2 regions of the Nonomuraea sp. NPDC050153 genome follow, and region 1 is predicted to be linked to the other one. Evidence: riboswitches for the same ligand, from Rfam matches in the RefSeq annotation. Region 1 holds a riboswitch; the other holds the start of a gene.

Region 1 (9,109 bases):
GGCGACCGCCCGAGCCCTGGTGGAGGCCATGGAGGAACGCGGCTGGGCGGCGGAGGCGGCGGCGGAGATCACGCGCGAGTTGCCCGGCGAGCGGCGCGACCTGGTGACGCGGGTTCTCGAGTTCGCCGCCACCGAGATGGTCCCGCGCCTGGCCCGCACCACCGACGAGCTCGACCATGTCCTGCACGCCCTGGACGGCGGCTACGTCCCCGCCGGGCCGAGCGGCTCCCCGCTGCGCGGCCTGGTCAACGTGCTGCCGACCGGCCGGAACTTCTACTCCGTCGATCCCCGCGCGATCCCGAGCCGGCTGGCCTGGGAGACCGGCCAGGCCATGGCCGAGTCGCTGCTGGAGCGCTACCGGTCCGACACCGGCGAGTGGCCGCGTTCGGTGGGGCTGTCCGTCTGGGGCACCAGCGCCATGCGGACGGCGGGGGACGACGTGGCCGAGGTGCTGGCCCTGCTCGGCATCCGCCCCGAATGGGACGAGGCCTCGCGGCGGGTCACGTCCCTGGAGCCGATCCCGCTCGCCGAGCTGGGCCGTCCCAGGATCGACGTGACGGTGCGCATCAGCGGGTTCTTCCGCGACGCGTTCCCGCACGTGGTGGCCATGCTCGACGACGCCGTACGGCTGGCCGCCGCCCTGGACGAGCCCGACGAGGACAACTACGTGCGCGCCCACGTGGCCGCGAGCGGCGGCGACGAGCGCCGGGCGACCATGCGCGTCTTCGGGTCGGCGCCGGGCGCGTACGGGGCCGGGCTGCTGCCCCTCATCGACAGCCGCAACTGGCGCGACGACGCCGACCTGGCCGAGGTGTACGCGGTGTGGGGCGGCTTCGCCTACGGCCGCGACCTCGACGGCGTGGCCGCCCGCCCGCAGATGGAGGACGCCTACCGAAGGATCGCGGTGGCCGCCAAGAACGTCGACACCCGCGAGCACGACATCGCCGACTCCGACGACTACTTCCAGTACCACGGCGGCATGATCGCCACCGTCCGCGCGCTGACCGGCCGGGCCCCGGCCGCGTACGTCGGCGACAGCACCCGCCCCGACGCCGTCCGCACCCGCACGCTGTCGGAGGAGACCGCGCGCGTCTTCCGCGCCAGGGTCGTCAACCCGCGCTGGCTGGCCGCGATGCGCCGCCACGGCTACAAGGGGGCCTTCGAGCTGGCCGCCACCGTCGACTACCTGTTCGGCTACGACGCCACGACCGGTGTCGTGGCCGACTGGATGTACGACAAGCTCACCGAGACGTACGTGCTCGACCCGGAGAACCAGGCGTTCATGGCGCAGTCGAACCCCTGGGCGCTGCACGGCATCGCCGAGCGCCTGCTGGAGGCCGCCGAGCGGGGCATGTGGCAGCACCCCGACCCGGAGATCCTGCGCGGCCTGCAGGAGGTCTACCTCAAGACCGAGGGCGACCTGGAGGACGACACCAGCCGCTGAGCCGCCACCGGCTGCCCGGCCCAGTGCAGGTGCAGGTAGGACGCGGTCACCAGGGCGTCGCCGAACCCGTCGGCGCCGTCAGGGGGGCCGCCCTCCCAGCGGAACAACGGCTCGCCGGTGTAGTCGACGGCGGTGCGGTGGAACTCGTGCCCCCGGAAGCGCTCGCCCCGCTCCGTCAGCGGCGAGCGCCTGAGCGCGACCGCGTCCCGGTAGCCGAGCGTCAGCTTCGCCGTCATCCGGGCCCGGCCCGGCACCCGGCCGCACATCCGCTGCCCGTCCAGCTCCTCGCACAGGTAGAGCAGCCCGGCGCACTCGGCGGCGATCGGCCCGCGGAAGGCCGCCACCTGCTCGCGCAGCGGCTCGTTGGCGGCCAACTCGGCGGCGTACACCTCGGGGAAGCCGCCGCCGATCACGAGCGCCGCGGTCCCGTCCGGCAGCCGCTCGTCCCGCAGCGGGTCGAACACCGCGACCTCCGCCCCGGCCGCCCGCAGCAGCTCGACGTGCTCGGCGTAGCCGAACGTGAACGCCGCCCCGCCCGCCACGGCCACCACCGGCCGGTCCTGCCGCTCCACCCGCGCGGGCTCCCAGGGGGTCGCCTCCAGCCGGGGAGCCGAGGCCGCCAGCCGCAGCAGCGCGTCGAGGTCGCACGAGCGGGACACCAGCGCGGCCAGCCGGTCCACCGAGGCCAGCGCCTCGGCCTCGCGCTCGGCGGCGGGCACCAGCCCCAGGTGCCGCGACGGCGTGGAGACGGCGTCGTCGCGGCGGATCGCCCCCAGCACCGGCACCCCTGCGGCGGCCAGCGCGGACCGGCACAGCTCCTCGTGCCGGTCCGAGCCCACCCGGTTCAGCACCACGCCGCCCACCCGCACCTGGGGGTCGAACGTGGCGAACCCGTGCACGACCGCCGCCACCGACCTGCTCTGCCGCGCCGCGTCCACCACCAGCACGACCGGCGCGTCCAGCAGCCGGGCCACGTGGGCGGTCGAGGCGAACTCCGTGTCCCCCTTGCCGTCGAACAGCCCCATCACGCCCTCGACCACCGCCACGTCGCACCCCGCCGCCCCGTGCAGGAACAGCGGCAGCACGCGCTCCTCCCCCACCAGCCACGGGTCCAGGTTGCGGCCGGGACGCCCGGTGGCCAGCGCGTGATAGCCCGGGTCGATGTAGTCGGGGCCCACCTTGTGCGGCGAGACCTTCAGCCCGCGCGCCCGCAGCGCCGCCATCAGCCCTGTGGCCACCGTCGTCTTGCCGCTGCCCGACGACGGCGCGGCGATGACGAGCCGGGGAACTACCACTCGATGCCCTTCTGCCCCTTCTGCCCGGTGTCCATGGGATGGCGAATCTTGCCCATCTCCGTCACCAGATCGGCCACCTCGATCAGCCGCTCGGGCGCGTCCCTGCCGGTGATCACCACGTGCTGGTTGCCGGGCCGCCCGGTGAGCGTGGCCACCACGTCGTCCAGCTCCAGCCAGCCCCACTTCAGCGGGTACGTGAACTCGTCCAGCACGTAGAACCGGTACGTCTCGGCCGCCAGATCCCGCTTGATCTGCTCCCACCCTTCACGGGCGTCGGCCGCGTGATCCTCCTCGGTGCCGGGCCGCTGGATCCACGACCAGCCCTCGCCCATCTTGTGCCAGGTCACCGAGCCGCCCTCGCCCGTCCCCCCGAGCACCTTCAGCGCCCGTTCCTCGCCGATGCGCCACTTGGCCGACTTCACGAACTGGAACACGCCGACCGGCCAGCCCTGGTTCCAGGCCCGCAGCGCCATCCCGAACGCCGCCGTCGACTTGCCCTTGCCGGGGCCGGTGTGCACGATCAGCAGCGGCCGGTTGCGGCGCTGCCTGGTGGTGAGGCCGTCGTCGGGCACGGCGGCGGGCTTTCCCTGCGGCATCGGTCAGACCGCCTTCCGGTGCTCACGCACGACCGACCCGAGGTCGGCCAGCTCATCGAGGGGGACGAGCCGCGCCCGCAGCCGGGCCGCCAGCCGGACCGCCAGGCCGAGCCGCACCGGGCCGCTCTCGCAGTCGACGACCACCGCGGCCGTGCCCTCCAGCAGCGCCGCCGCCCGGTCCACGTCGCCGCCCGCCGTGGCGCGCCCGTCCGTCACCACCACCAGCAGCGGCCGCCGCGCCGGGTCGCGCAGCCGCTCCACGCGCAGCACCTCGGCGGCGCGCACCAGCCCGGCCGCCAGCGGGGTGCGCCCACCGGTCGGCAGCGAGCGCAACCGCGCCGCGCCCGCCTCCACCGACGAGGTCGGCGGCAGCGCGACCACCGCGCCCCGGCCGCGGAAGGTGACCAGGCCGACCTTGTCCCGCCGCTGGTAGGCGTCGAGCAGCAGGCTGAGCACCGCGGTCTTGACCGCGGTCATCCGCCTGCGCGCCGCCATCGAGCCGCTCGCGTCCACCGCGAACAGCACGAGGTTGCCCTCCCTGCCCTCGCGCACCACCTCGCGCAGGTCGTCCTCGCGCAGCACCAGCCCGGGGCCGCGGCGCCCGCGCCGCTGCTGGTGGGGGGCCGCGGCCAGCACCGTCGCCGTCACGTGCAGGTCGCGCACGCGTCCGGCGGGGCGGCGCGCGCCGGTGGCCCGGCCGTGCGGGGTGCGCGAGCGCGACCGCCGTCCCGTCGCGCCCTCGCCGACCCCGGGCACCTCCAGCAACGGCACCCGGTACGGCGCCGCGACCCCGGCCACCCGCCCCTCTCCCGCGTCTCCGGGCGACGCCTGATCGGCCGGCCGCGGGTCATCAGCCTCCGTACCCGCACCCCCGGTCGCCTGTGACGCCACGTCGTCGGAGCTGGGGTACCTGCCATCGGACGGACGGTCCCACCGCCGCGCGCCATCCGGCTCGGGCCCGCGGCCGTCCGGCCCGCCTGCGGGGTCGCCTGCGGGGTCGCCGCCTTCGGAGTCGCCTGCCGGCGGGGCATCGCCTTCGGGGGCGCCGGGTGGCGGGGTGCCGTCTTCGGCCGACGCGGGCGAGCCCTCCGGCCCATCAGGTCCGGAAATATCAGGACCTCCGCCGTCGGGGTCGTCCGGGTCCTCGTCGTCCTGCGACGTCCGCGCCAGCAACTCGTCCAGCAGGGCCTCGTCCAGTCCGGGCGCGTCGAACGGATCGCGCCGCCGCCGGTGCGGCAGCGACAGCCGGGCCGCGGCCCGTACGTCCTCGGTGCTCACCACATCCCTGCCCTGCCAGGCGGCGTGGGCGATGGCGGTGCTCGCCGTCACCAGGTCGGCCCGCAGGCCGTCCACCTCGAACGCCGCGCACACGGTCGCGATCTGCCGCAACCGCGCGTCGGGCAGCCGCACCCCCGGCACCCGGGCGCGGGCCCGGGCGATCCGGCTCGCCAGCGCCGCCTCCTCGGCCGCCCACCTGGCCGCGAACGCGCCCGCGTCCAGGTCGAAGGCGAGCCGCCTGCGCACCACCTCGGCCCGCTCCACCGGGTCCCTGGACGCCTTGACCTCGACCGTCAGCCCGAACCTGTCCAGCAGCTGCGGGCGAAGCTCGCCCTCCTCCGGGTTCATGGTCCCGACCAGCAGGAACCTGGCGGCGTGCCGTACCGACACCGACTCGCGCTCCACATAGCACGTGCCCAGGGCCGCCGCGTCGAGCAGCAGGTCGACGAGGTGGTCGTGGAGGAGGTTCACCTCGTCCACGTAGAGGACGCCGCGGTGGGCGGCGGCCAGCAGGCCGGGTTCGAACGCCTTCACGCCTTCCGTCAGCGCCCGCTCCACGTCCAGCGAGCCGACCAGCCGGTCCTCCGAGGCGCCGACCGGCAGCTCCACCAGCGCTGCCGGACGCTCCACCCCGTGGGCGCCGGGTTCGTGCGGCCCGTCCGGGCATCCGGCGTCGGGCGCGGCCGGATCGCAAACGAACCGGCATCCGGGCACCACGGTCACGGGAGGCAGCTGGGCGGCCAGCGCGCGCACGATGGTCGACTTGGCGGTGCCCTTCTCGCCGCGTACGAGCACGCCGCCCGCCCGCGGGGAGACCGCGTTGAGCACCAGCGCCAGCTTCAGGTCGTCGAGGCCGACGACGGCGCTGAACGGATATGTGACGTTCAAAACAGAACCTTCCGGTTGACATGGGCGACCCGCCAGCCGGCGCGCGTGACGGTCAGCTCGGTGACGGACAGCGGCGCGAGGTCGAACCGGGCGGCGCTCAGCGGGTCCAGCCCGAGCGCGTGGGCGAGCGCCGCCCGGATGGCGCCCGCGTCGCAGACGGCGACGACGCCGGGCTCCGCGCGTACGGACTCCAGCCAGGCGGCGACCCGCTCGGCGTGCGCGGCCAGGCTCTCGCCGCCGTGCGGGGCCGCGTGCGGGTCGGTCAGCCAGCTCGCCAGCGCGTCCGGCTCCTCCCGCGCGACGCGCTCGTACGGCAGGCCGCGCCACCGGCCGCAATCCGCCTCCGCCAGCGCGGGGACGGCACGCGCCGCCAGTCCGGCGGCGGCGGCGGTCTGGCGCGCGGCGACACTGGGAGCCGTGCACGCCACGGCGCCGGCCGCGCTTCCGGCCACGCTTCCGGCCACCGGCCCCGCCACCACCGCACCCGCCGCCTGCCCGGCCGCCCTTGCGGCCACCGTGGAGACCAACACGGAGGCCAAGGTGGAGGCCAGCGCGGCGGCCCTGGTCAGGCCGGCCGCGTCGGCGTCCGCGTCGGCCGCGGGGAAGCAGGCGGCCCGCATCCCCGGCGTGCTTGCGTGCCGGACGAACAACACCCCGCTCAACTCGGCTCGCTCAACTCGGCTCAGCCCGGCGAGGCGGCGGCGCTCGCCGGGTGGGCCGCCGCGCGGCGGGCCGCCCGGTCGCCGACCCAGCCGAACAGCACGCCGAAGGCCGTCCAGAAGACCAGCTGCGTCCCCAGCGACGCAAGCCTGAACTGCCACAACAGCGTGGCGGGGAAGTCCGCGGGCACTTCGTTGACGGTCGGCAGCAGGGTCCACGCCGCGATCACCGGAACCAGGAACGCCGCCACCGCCGCGACCCACCGGGCCCACGGCCCGGCGGTGACCCGGCGCGCGGTGGCCACCGCGATGGCCGTCGCGGCCAGCCCGACGAGGATCGTCACCACGTAGAGCAGGGTGCGGCTGTTGATCGTCTCCGGGTCGCCCACGGCCGGTGGGTTCGCCGGATACTTCACGAACGGCACGAGGATCACCGCCACGAACGCCGTCCCGGCGGCGGCGAGGGCCAGCCCGCCCTCCGACCGGGGGCCGACCCGTCCGCGCAGGCCCGCGTACACGAGGGCGAAGATCCCGCCCACGGCCAGCCCGTACAGGCCCGTGGCCAGGAAGAGCCCGGCCTTCTGCCCCGGCCTGCTGACGAGCTCCTCCTCGCCGTGGTCATGTGCGGATGCTTCCTGGGCGGCGTGGGCCTCCTCCAGCGCGATGGCGCTGTCCACCCCCGGCTCTCCGAAGGCGAAGGCGAAGCCGCCCGCGATCAATCCGGCCAGCAGGCCCAGCAGCAGGCCTCTGACCAGCAGGGTGCGTACCATGTGCGCGCCTCAGTGGCAGGGAACGCCGAGCAGGTGGCGTCCGTCGTGCATGAGTTCGTGCAGGTAGGCACCGGTCTGTGAGATGGCCCCGTTGTCCATCAGCACCAGATAGGCGACCAGCAGCAGCACCGGAACGGCGAGCAGCCACAGCCGCAGACGGGGAAAGGGGATTGCCGAAGGAGTGGACAGACCACTCATACATGCCTCCTCAGGGATGACGCGTCCCAACCAACGAGGTCACGAACCGTCCAAGCGACCTGGCTCCCGGGATCTACGTCCCGGATACAGTGGCGCGTCCGCACCGGCATCTCACCGGATTTCCCTTGGACAATCGTGAAATCTACCGGAATGTATCCCTTCCTCCCGTTCACGTCAACGGATGGGACACCTGGAATGCCGACCTCTAAGCTGTTGCGGCGTTTCTTCCTCCCGATCCGGTTAAGGACTGCCGATGAGACAGCACGTGCGCATCCCGCTGCCGGACGGCGGCTCGCTGGACGCGACGATGACACTGCCGGAGGGCGCCGCGCCCGCGGGTGGGTGGCCGGGCGTGGTGGTCGTGCACGAGATCTACGGCGTCGAGCCGGACCTGCTGGAGGTGGCGGACCTGTTCGCCGAGCACGGGTACGCGGCGATCCTGCCGGACCTCTACAGCCACGGCACCAGGTTCGGGTGCCTGGCGCGGGCCATGCACCAGTTCGTGACGGACAAGCCGGGCCGGCCGGCCGCCGACATCGACGCGACCCGGCGATGGCTGGCCGGCCGCGACGACGTCGACGGCGACCGGCTCGGCGTGATCGGATTCTGCATGGGCGGCGGCTTCGCCCTCGCGTACGCGGCGAGCGCGCCGCCCGGCGTGCGGGCCGCGTCGGTCAACTACGGCACGGTCCCCCGCGACCAGGAGGCGCTGCGGTCGGTGTGCCCGGTCGTGGCCTCCTACGGCGGCCGGGACAAAGGCTTCGGCCCGCACGGCACGCGGCTGCGGGAGCACATGAGTGCGCTCGGCATCGAGCACGACGTCGAGATCTACCCGGACGCCGGGCACTCCTTCATGACCGACGGCCATCACCCCGTGGCGAAGCTCGCCCTGTTCCCGCTGCGCCACGGCCTCGTCCGCGCGGCGGCGGACGACGCGTGGCGGCGCACGTTCGCCTTCTTCGACAGGCACGTCGCGAGCCCCGGGTAGCGCCGAACGGCTCGGGGCCGCCGGCCTCCGCGCGGCCCTGGCCGGCGGCCCCCGTACGTGGCGTGAGCGAGGATCAGACCAGCGGCAGGCGGCGCACGCCGGTCATGGTCGGCACCGGCATGAACTCCACCGGATCCGCCGGATCGGTGCGCAGCGTGCTGAACCGGTCGAGCAGGACATTCAGCGCAATCCGGCCCTCCAGCCGGGCCAAGGGGGCGCCCAGGCAGAAGTGGATGCCGCGGCCGAAGGCGAGATGCGGGTTGGGGTCGCGGCCGGAGTCGAAGACGCCCGGGTCGGTGAACTGGCGGGGATCCCGGTTGGCCGCACCGGGCCAGACCAAGACCGTCTGATCGGCCGGGATCGTCACGCCGCCGAGCTCGGCCTCGCGCATGGTGGTGCGGCCGAGCAGGGCGAACGGCGTGAAGAAGCGGAGGGACTCCTCGATGATCGCCGGGATCGTGGCGCGGTCGGCCCGCGCCTTCTCCTGCTGCTCGGGGAAGGCGTCCAGGGCCAGCACCGTGTTGCCGAGCAGCATCGTCGTGGTGACGTGCCCGGCCAGCAGCAGGACCATCGCGAAGTTGACCACCTGCTCGTCGGGCAGGCGCTCGCCGTCCACCTCGGCCTCGACCAGCTTGGTCAGCAGGTCGGCGCGCGGCTGCCGCCGGCGTTCCGCGGCGTGGCCGGCGAGGTAGGAGGACATCTCCCACCACGCCTTCATCGCGGCCTCCGTGCCCTCGCCCTGTCGTTCGAGGAGCTCGTCGAAGGAGACCTTGGTGTCGCTCCGGAACATCGCGTCGGCCCACTGCTTGAACAGGACGCGATCGCTGCTGGGCACGCCCAGCAGCTCGGCGATGACGATGACCGGGAGCGGATAGGCCAGATCGCGCACGAGCTCCAGCCCACCGCGCTCGCGCGCCGCGTCGAGCAGCTCGTGGGTGACGGCGGCGATCCTCGGCTCGAGGTCCGCGACGACCTTGCGGGTGAAGGCGCTGC
Region 2 (9,109 bases), on a different contig from region 1:
TGAGCGGCACCCCCTTCTGTGCGTCCCCCAGGGATTCGAACCCTGAACCTCCGCCTCCTGGGTCGTGCGTGCGCTTGGGGGGAGTCGAACCCCCACGCTCCTTGCGGAGCACTGGATCCTGGGTCCAGCGCGTCTACCGAAGTTCCGCCACAAGCGCCTGAACCGGCCTACGCCGGCCGTTCTCGTGCCCTCCACGTCTCCGTCAGCATGTGGCAATTGGCACACAGGATCCGCAGGTTATCCAGCTCGTTGTTCATCCGGTCTCCATCGATGTGGTCAACTTGTAGAAGTGCCGGCTGACCACACCATTCGGTGATATCGCGCTTCAACTCCGCCTTGATCAGACGATCACGCAGTTCATGACGGCGCCTCCGCCTGTTGGGCCAGAGCGGCTGGACCCCGGGCTTGGCTGGCGTGGGCCGGCCCGGGGTGAGGGCTGGGTCCGGCCGGGGGGCGCCAATCCCGCCGGTCAGGCCGTGGCCCGCGGCCCTCTTCTTTCAGGGCCGCTGTCCGAGTGGCAGGATTCGAACCTGCGGTGCTCCTGCTCCCAAGGCAGGCGGGCTGACCAAACTGCCCCACACTCGGTCGTCAACAAATAAGCCGCCCCGGTGCATCCCGAGACGGCTTTCCGATAATCGGCTGGTTATCCGGAAAGCCCTCGCCACAGTCTGGGGTAGCTCACTTCAGTGCCTTTCTTCGTGCGGCTGGACAATGTCCAAGGTAAAGGCATGACCGGCGGCCGTGCCACACATTTATTTCTGCGCGCGGGATTCCGGGGTCTCCACGCGGAAGTGGGGCAGGGATTCGGGGTGATGGTCCCTGACGTAGTTGACCAGGAACTCGCGCACATCGCACTTGAGGTCCCACGAGGACGGCGAGTCCGCGGCGCTCATCAGGGCGCGCAGTTCCACCAGGCCGTTCGGCAGCACGTCGGTGACCTGGAGCGTCCAGTCCGTCTGGTCCCACAGCGGGTTGCCCTGGAGGAACTCGTACAGCGCCTCCCGGAGTTTGGGCACCGGCACCGACCAGTCCACGCGCAGGAAGACGACGGCGAGGACGCGGCTGCCGTGTCTGGTCCAGTTCTCGAACGGGTTCTGGGTGAAATAGGACACCGGCAGGACCAGGCGGCGCTCGTCCCACAGGCGCAGGACGACGTAGGTGAGCGTCAGCTCCTCGATCCGGCCCCACTCCTTCTCCACGACGACCACGTCGTCGAGCCGGAGCGCGTCGCTGAAGGCCAACTGGAGTCCGGCCAGGGCGTTGCCGATGGTCGGCTGGGCGGCGATGCCGACGATGGCGCCGGCGATGCCCGCCGAGGCCAGGATGCCCGCGCCGAGCGCGCGGACCTGCGGGAACGAGAAGAGCATCGCGCCGAGCGCGATCACGATGATGACCGCGGCGGCGATGCGGCGGACCAGCGCGATCTGCGTCATGATCCGCCGCGCCCGACGGTTGCGCTCCCCTTCGACCAGCACCAGCCGGTCGAGTACGACGTCCGTCAGCGCGTAGTTGGCCTGCACGATCAGCCAGGTGACGGCGGCGATGGTGGCCAGGCCGAGCACCCGCTGCACGATCTCCGCGATGGCCCGCGCGTCCGCGCTCTCGCCGAACATGCCCGGTCCGAGCACCAGGTTGGCGGCCACCACCACCGCCACCGAGTACGCCGGCCACGTGCAGTGCTCCACCAGGTGCCGGGCGAACGTCCATTTGCGCCCGGCCCTGTTCAGGACCCTCCGCACCAGCTCAACCAGGAGGATCGAGCCGATCACCGAGATCACGAGAATCGGCCAGCCTGCTGGAGACTGCACGCCTATGCCCCCAATGTCTAGAACGTCTCGTCGAAGGTCACATTGCCCTCAACTGCCACTTGGTAAGCGGAGACACGCCGCTCGAAGAAGTTGGCCAGCTCCTGCACGTCCTGCAACTCCATGAACGCGAAGGGGTTGGCCGAGCCGTACCTCCTGGGCAGGCCCAGCCTGGCCAGCCGCTGGTCGGCGACATATTCCAGATATTGGCGCATCTGCACGACCCCCATGCCGGGCATGCCGTCCCCGCAGAGATCCTCGCCGAAGGCCAGCTCGGCGGCCACGGCCTCCTCCACCATGAGGGTAACCTGTTTGCCCAGCTCATCGTCGAAAAGCTCGGGCTCCTCCGCCCGTACGGTGTCCACCACGCCGAAGGCGAACTCCATGTGCATGGACTCGTCGCGGAAGACCCAGTTCGTCCCGGTGGCCAGGCCGCCGAGCAGGCCCCGGGAGCGGAACCAGTAGACGTACGCGAAGGCCCCGTAGAAGAACAGGCCCTCGATGCAGGCGGCGAAGCAGATGAGGTTCAGGAGGAAACGCCGGCGCTCGTCCTGGGTCTCCAGGCGCTGCAACTCGTTGATCGAGTCGATCCACTTGAAGCAGAACTCCGCCTTGTCGCGGATCGAGGGAATGTGGTTGATCGCGGCGAACGCCTTCACCCTTTCGTCAGGGTCCGGCAGGTACGTGTCCAGCAGGGTCAGATAGAACTGGACGTGCACGGCCTCCTCGAACAGCTGCCTGCTGAGGTAGAGACGCGCCTCGGGGGCGTTGACGTGCTGGTAGAGGTTGAGCACGAGGTTGTTGGCCACGATGGAGTCGCCGGTGGCGAAGAACGCGACCAGCCGGTTGATCAGGTGCCGCTCCTGCGGCGTCATCTTGGCCAGGTCGGCGAGGTCGGAGTGGAGGTCCACCTCCTCGACGGTCCACGTGTTGCGGATGGCCGCGCGGTAGCGTTCGTAGAAGTCGGGGTAGCGCATGGGCCGCAGGGTGAGGTCCATACCGGGGTCGAGCAGCACAACAGTCTCCTTACTGGCAGGCTTCGCAGGTCTCGGGGTTCTCCAGGGAGCAGGCGAGCGCCTCCGCGACGGCCGCCGGGACGGCCGGGGCCGCCGCCTGGACGGTGGTCTGGGCGATGCGGGTGGCGGGCCGGGAGCGCAGGTAGTACGTGGTCTTCAGGCCCCGCTTCCAGGCGTAGGCGTACATCGACGAGAGCTTGCCGATGGTCGGGCTGGCCATGAAGAGGTTCAGGGACTGGGACTGGTCGATGTACGGCTGGCGCGCGGCGGCCAGGTCGATCAGCGCCTTCTGCGGCAGCTCCCAGGCGGTGCGGTAGAGCACCTTGAGGTCGTCGGGGACGCCGGGGATCGTCTGGACCGAGCCGTCGGCCCGCTTGATGTCGTCGCGCATCTGCTGCGTCCACAGCCCGCGCGCCTGCAGGTCGGCCACCAGATACCGGTTGACCTGCAGGAACTCGCCCGACAGCGTCTCGCGCTTGAACACGTTGGACACCTGCGGCTCGATGCACTCGTAGCAGCCGGCGATGGAGGCGATCGTGGCGGTCGGCGCGATGGCGATCATGAGCGAGTTGCGCAGTCCGGTGCGGGCGATCTTCTCCCGCACGGCGTCCCAGCGCTCGGTGCTCGTGACGTAGTGGTCCGGGTGCAGCACTCCCCCGGCCGCCCGCGTCTCGGCGTACGACGGGTGCCGGCCGCGCTCGGCCGCCAGGTCGGCGGAGGTGTCGTACGCGGCCAGCGCGATCTCCTCGGCCACCCTGGTCGACAGCTCCAGCGCCTCGGGCGAGTCGAACGGCAGCCGCAGCGTGAAGAACACGTCGGCCAGGCCCATGACGCCGAGCCCGATGGGCCGCCAGCGCTTGTTCGCCGCCTCGGCCTCGGGCGTCGGGTAGAAGCCCAGGTCGATGGTCCGGTCCAGGAAGCGCACGGCCGTGCGCACGGTGGTGCGCAGCCGGTCCCAGTCCACCTCGCCGTCGAGCAGGTGGGTGGCCAGGTTGACCGAGCCGAGGTTGCAGACGGCCGTCTCGGCGTCGCTGGTGACCTCGAGGATCTCGGTGCACAGGTTCGACAGGTGGATGACGTTCCCGGGGCGGCCGGTCTGGTTGGAGGTGCGGTTGGCGGCGTCCTTGAACGTCATCCAGCCGTTCCCGGTCTGGGCGAGCGTGCGCATCATCCGGCCGTACAGGGTCCTGGCCGGGATCTGCCGGAGGTGGCGCCCGGCTGCCTCGTACGCGCGGTACGCCCGCGTGAACGCGTCGCCGTACAGGTCGGTGAGGTCGGGCACCTCCTTCGGGTCGAACAGCGACCAGACCTCGTCCGCCTCCACCCGGCGCATGAACTCGTCGGGCACCCAGTTGGCCAGGTTCAGGTTGTGGGTGCGGCGGGCGTCCTCGCCGGTGTTGTCGCGCAGCTCCAGGAACTCCTCGATGTCGGCGTGCCAGGTCTCCAGGTAGACGCAGGCCGCGCCCTTGCGCCGCCCGCCCTGGTTGACGGCCGCGACGGAGGAGTCGAGCGTGCGCAGCCAGGGGACGATGCCGTTGGAGTGGCCGTTCGTGCCCCGGATCAGGGAGCCGCGCGAGCGCACCCGGGTCCAGGCGATGCCGATGCCTCCGGCGTACTTCGACAGCCGCGCCACCTGGCCGTACCGGTCGTAGATCGCCTCCAGCTCGTCGCGCGGCGAGTCGAGCAGGAAGCACGACGACAGCTGCGGGCGGCGCGCGCCCGAGTTGAACAGCGTGGGCGAGCTGGGCAGGTACGACAGCGTGGACATGAGCGCGTAGAGCTCGGCGGCCTCCGCCACCGACTCCGACAGGCCGCAGGCCACGCGCAGGAAGAAGTGCTGCGGGCGCTCCAGCACCGCCCTCGTCTCGGGGTGGCGCAGCAGGTAGCGGTCGTAGACGGTGCGCAACCCGAAATACTCGAACCGGTCGTCCGCCTCCGCCGAGACCAGCGCGTCCAGCTCGGCGGCGTGCGCGGCGACGAACTCCGCCAGCCCGTCCTGGATCAGCCCGGCCGCGTGGGTGGCGGCGATGGACTCGGAGAACGTCCGCACCCCGTGCGCGGCGGCCTCGTCGGCGATCTCCTCGGCCAGGAGCCGGGCGGCGATCCGGGAGTTGGCCGGATCGGCGATGACCCGGGCGGCGGCCTCCTCGATGGCCAGACGACGGTCGATCTCGATGATCTGCGTCACGTGCTCTCTCCTCGCGAGCTCATCCCCCGTGAGGGCGCGCGAGAGCACGGCGGCGCGGATCACCCACCGGCCGTTTCGCTCCCCGGCCCTCCCGCGAGGCCATGGTCACTTCATGCCGGGCGGGCGGCCCGGCACGGCGCTGGCAGGTCTTCGGGCTCGCGGGCGCGCGTAACTCGCTCCTACTGGCCGTCGCTTCCCAGATCGCTCCAGTGCACATGACGGCGGTCGTTCCCGCTCACCGCTGCGGGGCAGCCCCGGAATCGCACCGGGTTCCCTTTTGCTCCGCCTCCGGGGAGGCGAACCAGCGACGACCAGGATCCTACATCTAGTGGCCGTTCCCGCAACTACCCCAGCATGTTGTGGCCTTTGTGGTGTCGACCAAACCGAGATCCCGCAGGACGGCGCGGGTGCGCTCGACCTCGGAGCCCAGCCACAGCTTGAAGTCGTCGCCGCCGAGCGGGATCGAGATCCAGCCCTCGGACCGGCAGGCGGCCTCCCAGTCGGCCGAGCCGGTCACGTCCTCGCACATGCGGACGGCCGTTTCGCGGATCTCGTCCGGCATGTTCTCGGGGCCGAAGGCCGCCGACCAGTCCGCGAAGTCGACCCGTACGCCGGACTCCAGCAGCGTCGGCGCGTCCAGGCCCGGCACCCGCCTGGCCGAGGACACCGCGAGGGCCCTGACCCGGCCGGCCTTGATGCTCGCGCGCCAGTCGGCCAGCGGGCCCGCGGCCGCCGCGGCCTTGCCGGACAGCAGCTCGGTGACGGCCTCCTGGCTGCTGAGGTAGCCGGTGTAGGCGAGCTGGCGGGTGTCGACGCCGAGCCCCCTGGCGATCAGGCCGAACAGCAGGTGGTCGGGCTCGCCCTCGGGTCCGCCCGCGAGCCGCGTCTGGCCGGGACGAGCGAGCAGGTGGGCGCCGAAGTCCTCGAAGTCCTTGAACGGCGACGTCGCGGGCACGACCACGACCTCGACCTCGCCGCTGAGCCTGGACAGGGGGGTGGCGGTGTCGAGGAGGGTCTGGCCGTTGTTCAGCTCGGCGGCGGCCAGCGCGGGCAGGCCGGTCACCGTGATCCTGGTGCCCCCGCCGGTCTCGTATCCGGCCGCCCGGGCCGCGCCCGCGAACGCCTGCCCGACGCGCGTCCAGCGGCGCCCCTGAGGATTGATCGAGAACCTGGCGCGCGGGCCTGCCGCGCTCCCGGCGAAGCGCTCCGTCCCGCAGCCTGTCGCGCACGCGGCCAGGCCCAGCCCCCATGCGAAGAACCGCCGACGGCGCATGTGCCTCTCCCCCGAGTTTCGCGAGCGACCGCTTACTCCAGGTTATCGACACAATACGCAGAGATACACATATCTCTCACAAAGGCTTCTTGCCCACCCCGGCCATCAGGGACGACGGCAGCGACCAGTCTCCCACCAGCTTGGGCCGGTCGGGACGCCAGTCGACGGCCTGCACCAGGCCGGGCGGCTCCAGCGGGAAGTCGCCGAAGAAGGCGCGGATCTCGGCGGGCGTGCGGTCGGTGCCGCCGCCCGGGTCGTCCGAGGAGGCGCCCCGGTAGCGCTGCCCGTCCTCCAGGCGGCCCATCGAGGTGGCGTGGGTGATCACCAGGTAGCTGCCCGGCGCCAGCCGCTCGCGCAGCGCGGCCACCGCCTCCCGGGGCCGCGCCGAGTCCGGCAGGAAGTGCAGGATCGACACGAGCAGCACCCCGACCGGCTCGCGCAGGTCCAGGAACCCGCCCGCCCGCGCCAGCACCGCCTCGGGGTCCAGGAGGTCCGCCTCGACGAAAGCAGCCCTGCTCGAGCGTCCGAGCAGGGCTGCGGCGTGTGCGGCGACGACCGGATCATGGTCGACGTAGACGACCCGGGCCTCGGGCGCCACCTCGTGCGCGCTGCCCTGGGTCGGCAGCCCGCTGCCCAGGTCGAGGAGCTGCCGCACCCCGCCGGCGGCCACGTAACGCACGGCACGCTGCAGGAAGGCCCGGTTCGCGCGGGCCAGCGGGACCGCCTCCGGGATCAGCTCGGCGAGCTGCTCGATGGCCTGGCGGTCGACCGCGAAGTTGTCCTTCCCGCCGAGCATGTAGTCGTACATGCGTGCGAGATTGGGCCTCTCAGGGTCGAACTGCCGCACGTATCGAATTTATGCCGTCCGCAGCAAGATAACGAGGTTTGAGGCCAAATTAGCCTGTTTATTCAACCGTGACGCTCTTGGCGAGATTGCGAGGCTTGTCCACATCCCGGCCCAGCGCCACCGCCGCATAGTACGCGAGCAGCTGGAGCGGGATCGTGAGCAGGATCGGGTCCAGCTCGATCTCGTTCCTGGGGATCACGATCGCGTCGTCGGCCAGCTTGGCGTCGGGTTCGCGGTGGCCGACCATGAGCACCTGTCCGCCACGGGCGCGGATCTCGCCCAGCGTGGTGAGGTTCTTGTCAAGCAGCTCGTCGTCGGGGACGATGGCGACCGTCGGCATGTCGGGGCCGATCAGGGCGAGCGGCCCGTGCTTCAGCTCGCTGGCCGGATACGCCTCGGCGTGCACGTAGGAGATCTCCTTGAGCTTCTGCGCGCCCTCCCTGGCCACCGGGTAGCCGCGCACGCGGCCCACGAACATCATGCTCGGGTGCTTGGCGTACTTCTGCGCCAGCTCGGCGATCTTGTCGCTCTGGGTGAGGATCTCCTCGATCTGCCCCGGCAGCCTGCGCAGGCCCTCCACGATGCGCCGCCCGTCGGCGGGTGACAGGTCGCGCACCCGGCCCAGGTGCAGCGCGAGCAGCGCGAACGCCAGCGACGTCGAGGTGAACGCCTTGGTCGAGGCCACCGAGACCTCGGGGCCGGCGTGCAGGTAGATGCCACCGTCCACCTCGCGGGCGATGGCGCTGCCGACCGCGTTGACGATGCCGATGACGCGGCCGCCCTTGCGCTTGAGCTCCTGCACGGCGGCGAGCGTGTCGTACGTCTCGCCCGACTGGCTGATGGCGACGTAGAGCGTGTCGGGGTCGACGACCGGGTTGCGGTAGCGGAACTCGCTGGCGGGCTCGGCGTCGGACGGGATGCGGGCCAGCTCCTCGATGAGCTGCGCCCCGATCTGCCCCGAGTAGTACGCGGACCCGCACCCGATGATCTTCACCCGGCGGAAGCTCCGCGTCTCGCGGGCGTCCATGTTCAGGCCGCCGAGGTGGGCCACGTGGAAACGCTCGTCGAGCCGGCCGCTCATCGTGCGGGTGATCGTCTCGGGCTGCTCGGAGATCTCCTTGAGCAGGTAGTGCTCGTAGCCGCCGGTGTCGTAGTGGCCGGCGTCCCAGTCGACGGTCAGCGGCTCCTTGGCGGTCTCGCGGGCGTCGCTGGCGAAGGTGTGGAAGCCGTCGGCCTTGAGCACGGCCAGCTCGCCGTCCTCCAGGTGCACGACCTGGCGGGTGTAGCGGACGAGCGCGGCCACGTCGGATGCGGCGAACATCTCCTTCTCGCCGATGCCCAGCACGATCGGGCTGCCGTTGCGCGCCACGACCACCTCGCCGGGCCGCTCGCGGTCGATGACCGCGATGCCGTACGTGCCGACGATGCTCTTGAGCGTCTTCCTGACCGCCTCCTCCAGGGAGTCGTTCTCGTCGGCGGCGCGGGCGATCAGGTGCGCGAGCACCTCGGTGTCCGTCTCGGAGGCGAACACCACGCCGTCGGCCTCCAGCTTGGCGCGCAGCTCGCCGGCGTTCTCGATGATGCCGTTGTGCACGACCGCGATGCGCTCGTCGCCGGACAGGTGCGGATGGGCGTTCTCGTCACTCGGGACGCCGTGCGTGGCCCACCGGGTGTGCCCGATGCCCAGGGTGCCCTTGAACCTGGCCGGCACGACCTTGGCCAGGTCCGCGACGCGGCCCTTGACCTTGCGCAGCTTGAGCCCCCGGTTGGACACCACGACCCCGGCCGAGTCGTACCCGCGGTACTCCAGCCGCTGCAACCCTTCCAGCAGGATGGGCGCCGCGTCCCGCGGACCGACGTAAGCCACGATTCCGCACATCGAGGTCTCCTCTTTTATCCATAGACGATCCTGCGCAGCTGCCGCAGGGACAGCTCCGGTGCCGCGACCCGCCGACCGCGTAATTCGGCCGCGATCCTGGG

The links. Region 1 has a riboswitch for cobalamin ahead of ACIBQ1_RS52425 (CbtB-domain containing protein). Riboswitches for the same ligand answer to the same signal wherever they lie in the genome.
Region 2: linked by a shared signal. The riboswitch ahead of ACIBQ1_RS56390 (ribonucleoside-diphosphate reductase subunit alpha) and the one ahead of ACIBQ1_RS52425 (CbtB-domain containing protein) in region 1 are both predicted to bind cobalamin.

What each region holds. Positions count from the first base shown of each region.
Region 1 is NZ_JBITJQ010000039.1:57,811-66,919, reverse strand. Features, by position in the region: gene cobN (cobaltochelatase subunit CobN) at 1-1,444, shown strand, start outside; gene ACIBQ1_RS52450 (cobyrinate a,c-diamide synthase) at 1,399-2,739, opposite strand; gene cobO (cob(I)yrinic acid a,c-diamide adenosyltransferase) at 2,733-3,335, opposite strand; gene ACIBQ1_RS52440 (VWA domain-containing protein) at 3,339-5,501, opposite strand; gene ACIBQ1_RS52435 (histidine phosphatase family protein) at 5,498-6,154, opposite strand; gene ACIBQ1_RS52430 (CbtA family protein) at 6,184-6,930, opposite strand; gene ACIBQ1_RS52425 (CbtB-domain containing protein) at 6,940-7,128, opposite strand; adenosylcobalamin (AdoCbl) riboswitch at 7,130-7,278, opposite strand; gene ACIBQ1_RS52420 (dienelactone hydrolase family protein) at 7,382-8,116, shown strand; gene ACIBQ1_RS52415 (cytochrome P450) at 8,190-9,109, opposite strand, start outside.
Region 2 is NZ_JBITJQ010000047.1:74,651-83,759, reverse strand. Features, by position in the region: tRNA gene ACIBQ1_RS56415 (tRNA-Leu) at 70-157, opposite strand; gene ACIBQ1_RS56410 (HNH endonuclease) at 168-329, opposite strand; tRNA gene ACIBQ1_RS56405 (tRNA-Pro) at 510-585, opposite strand; gene ACIBQ1_RS56400 (mechanosensitive ion channel family protein) at 753-1,808, opposite strand; gene ACIBQ1_RS56395 (ribonucleotide-diphosphate reductase subunit beta) at 1,826-2,821, opposite strand; gene ACIBQ1_RS56390 (ribonucleoside-diphosphate reductase subunit alpha) at 2,832-5,009, opposite strand; cobalamin riboswitch at 5,133-5,330, opposite strand; gene ACIBQ1_RS56385 (Bug family tripartite tricarboxylate transporter substrate binding protein) at 5,335-6,282, opposite strand; gene ACIBQ1_RS56380 (SAM-dependent methyltransferase) at 6,359-7,129, opposite strand; gene glmS (glutamine--fructose-6-phosphate transaminase (isomerizing)) at 7,188-9,008, opposite strand; gene ACIBQ1_RS56370 (hypothetical protein) at 9,023-9,109, opposite strand, start outside.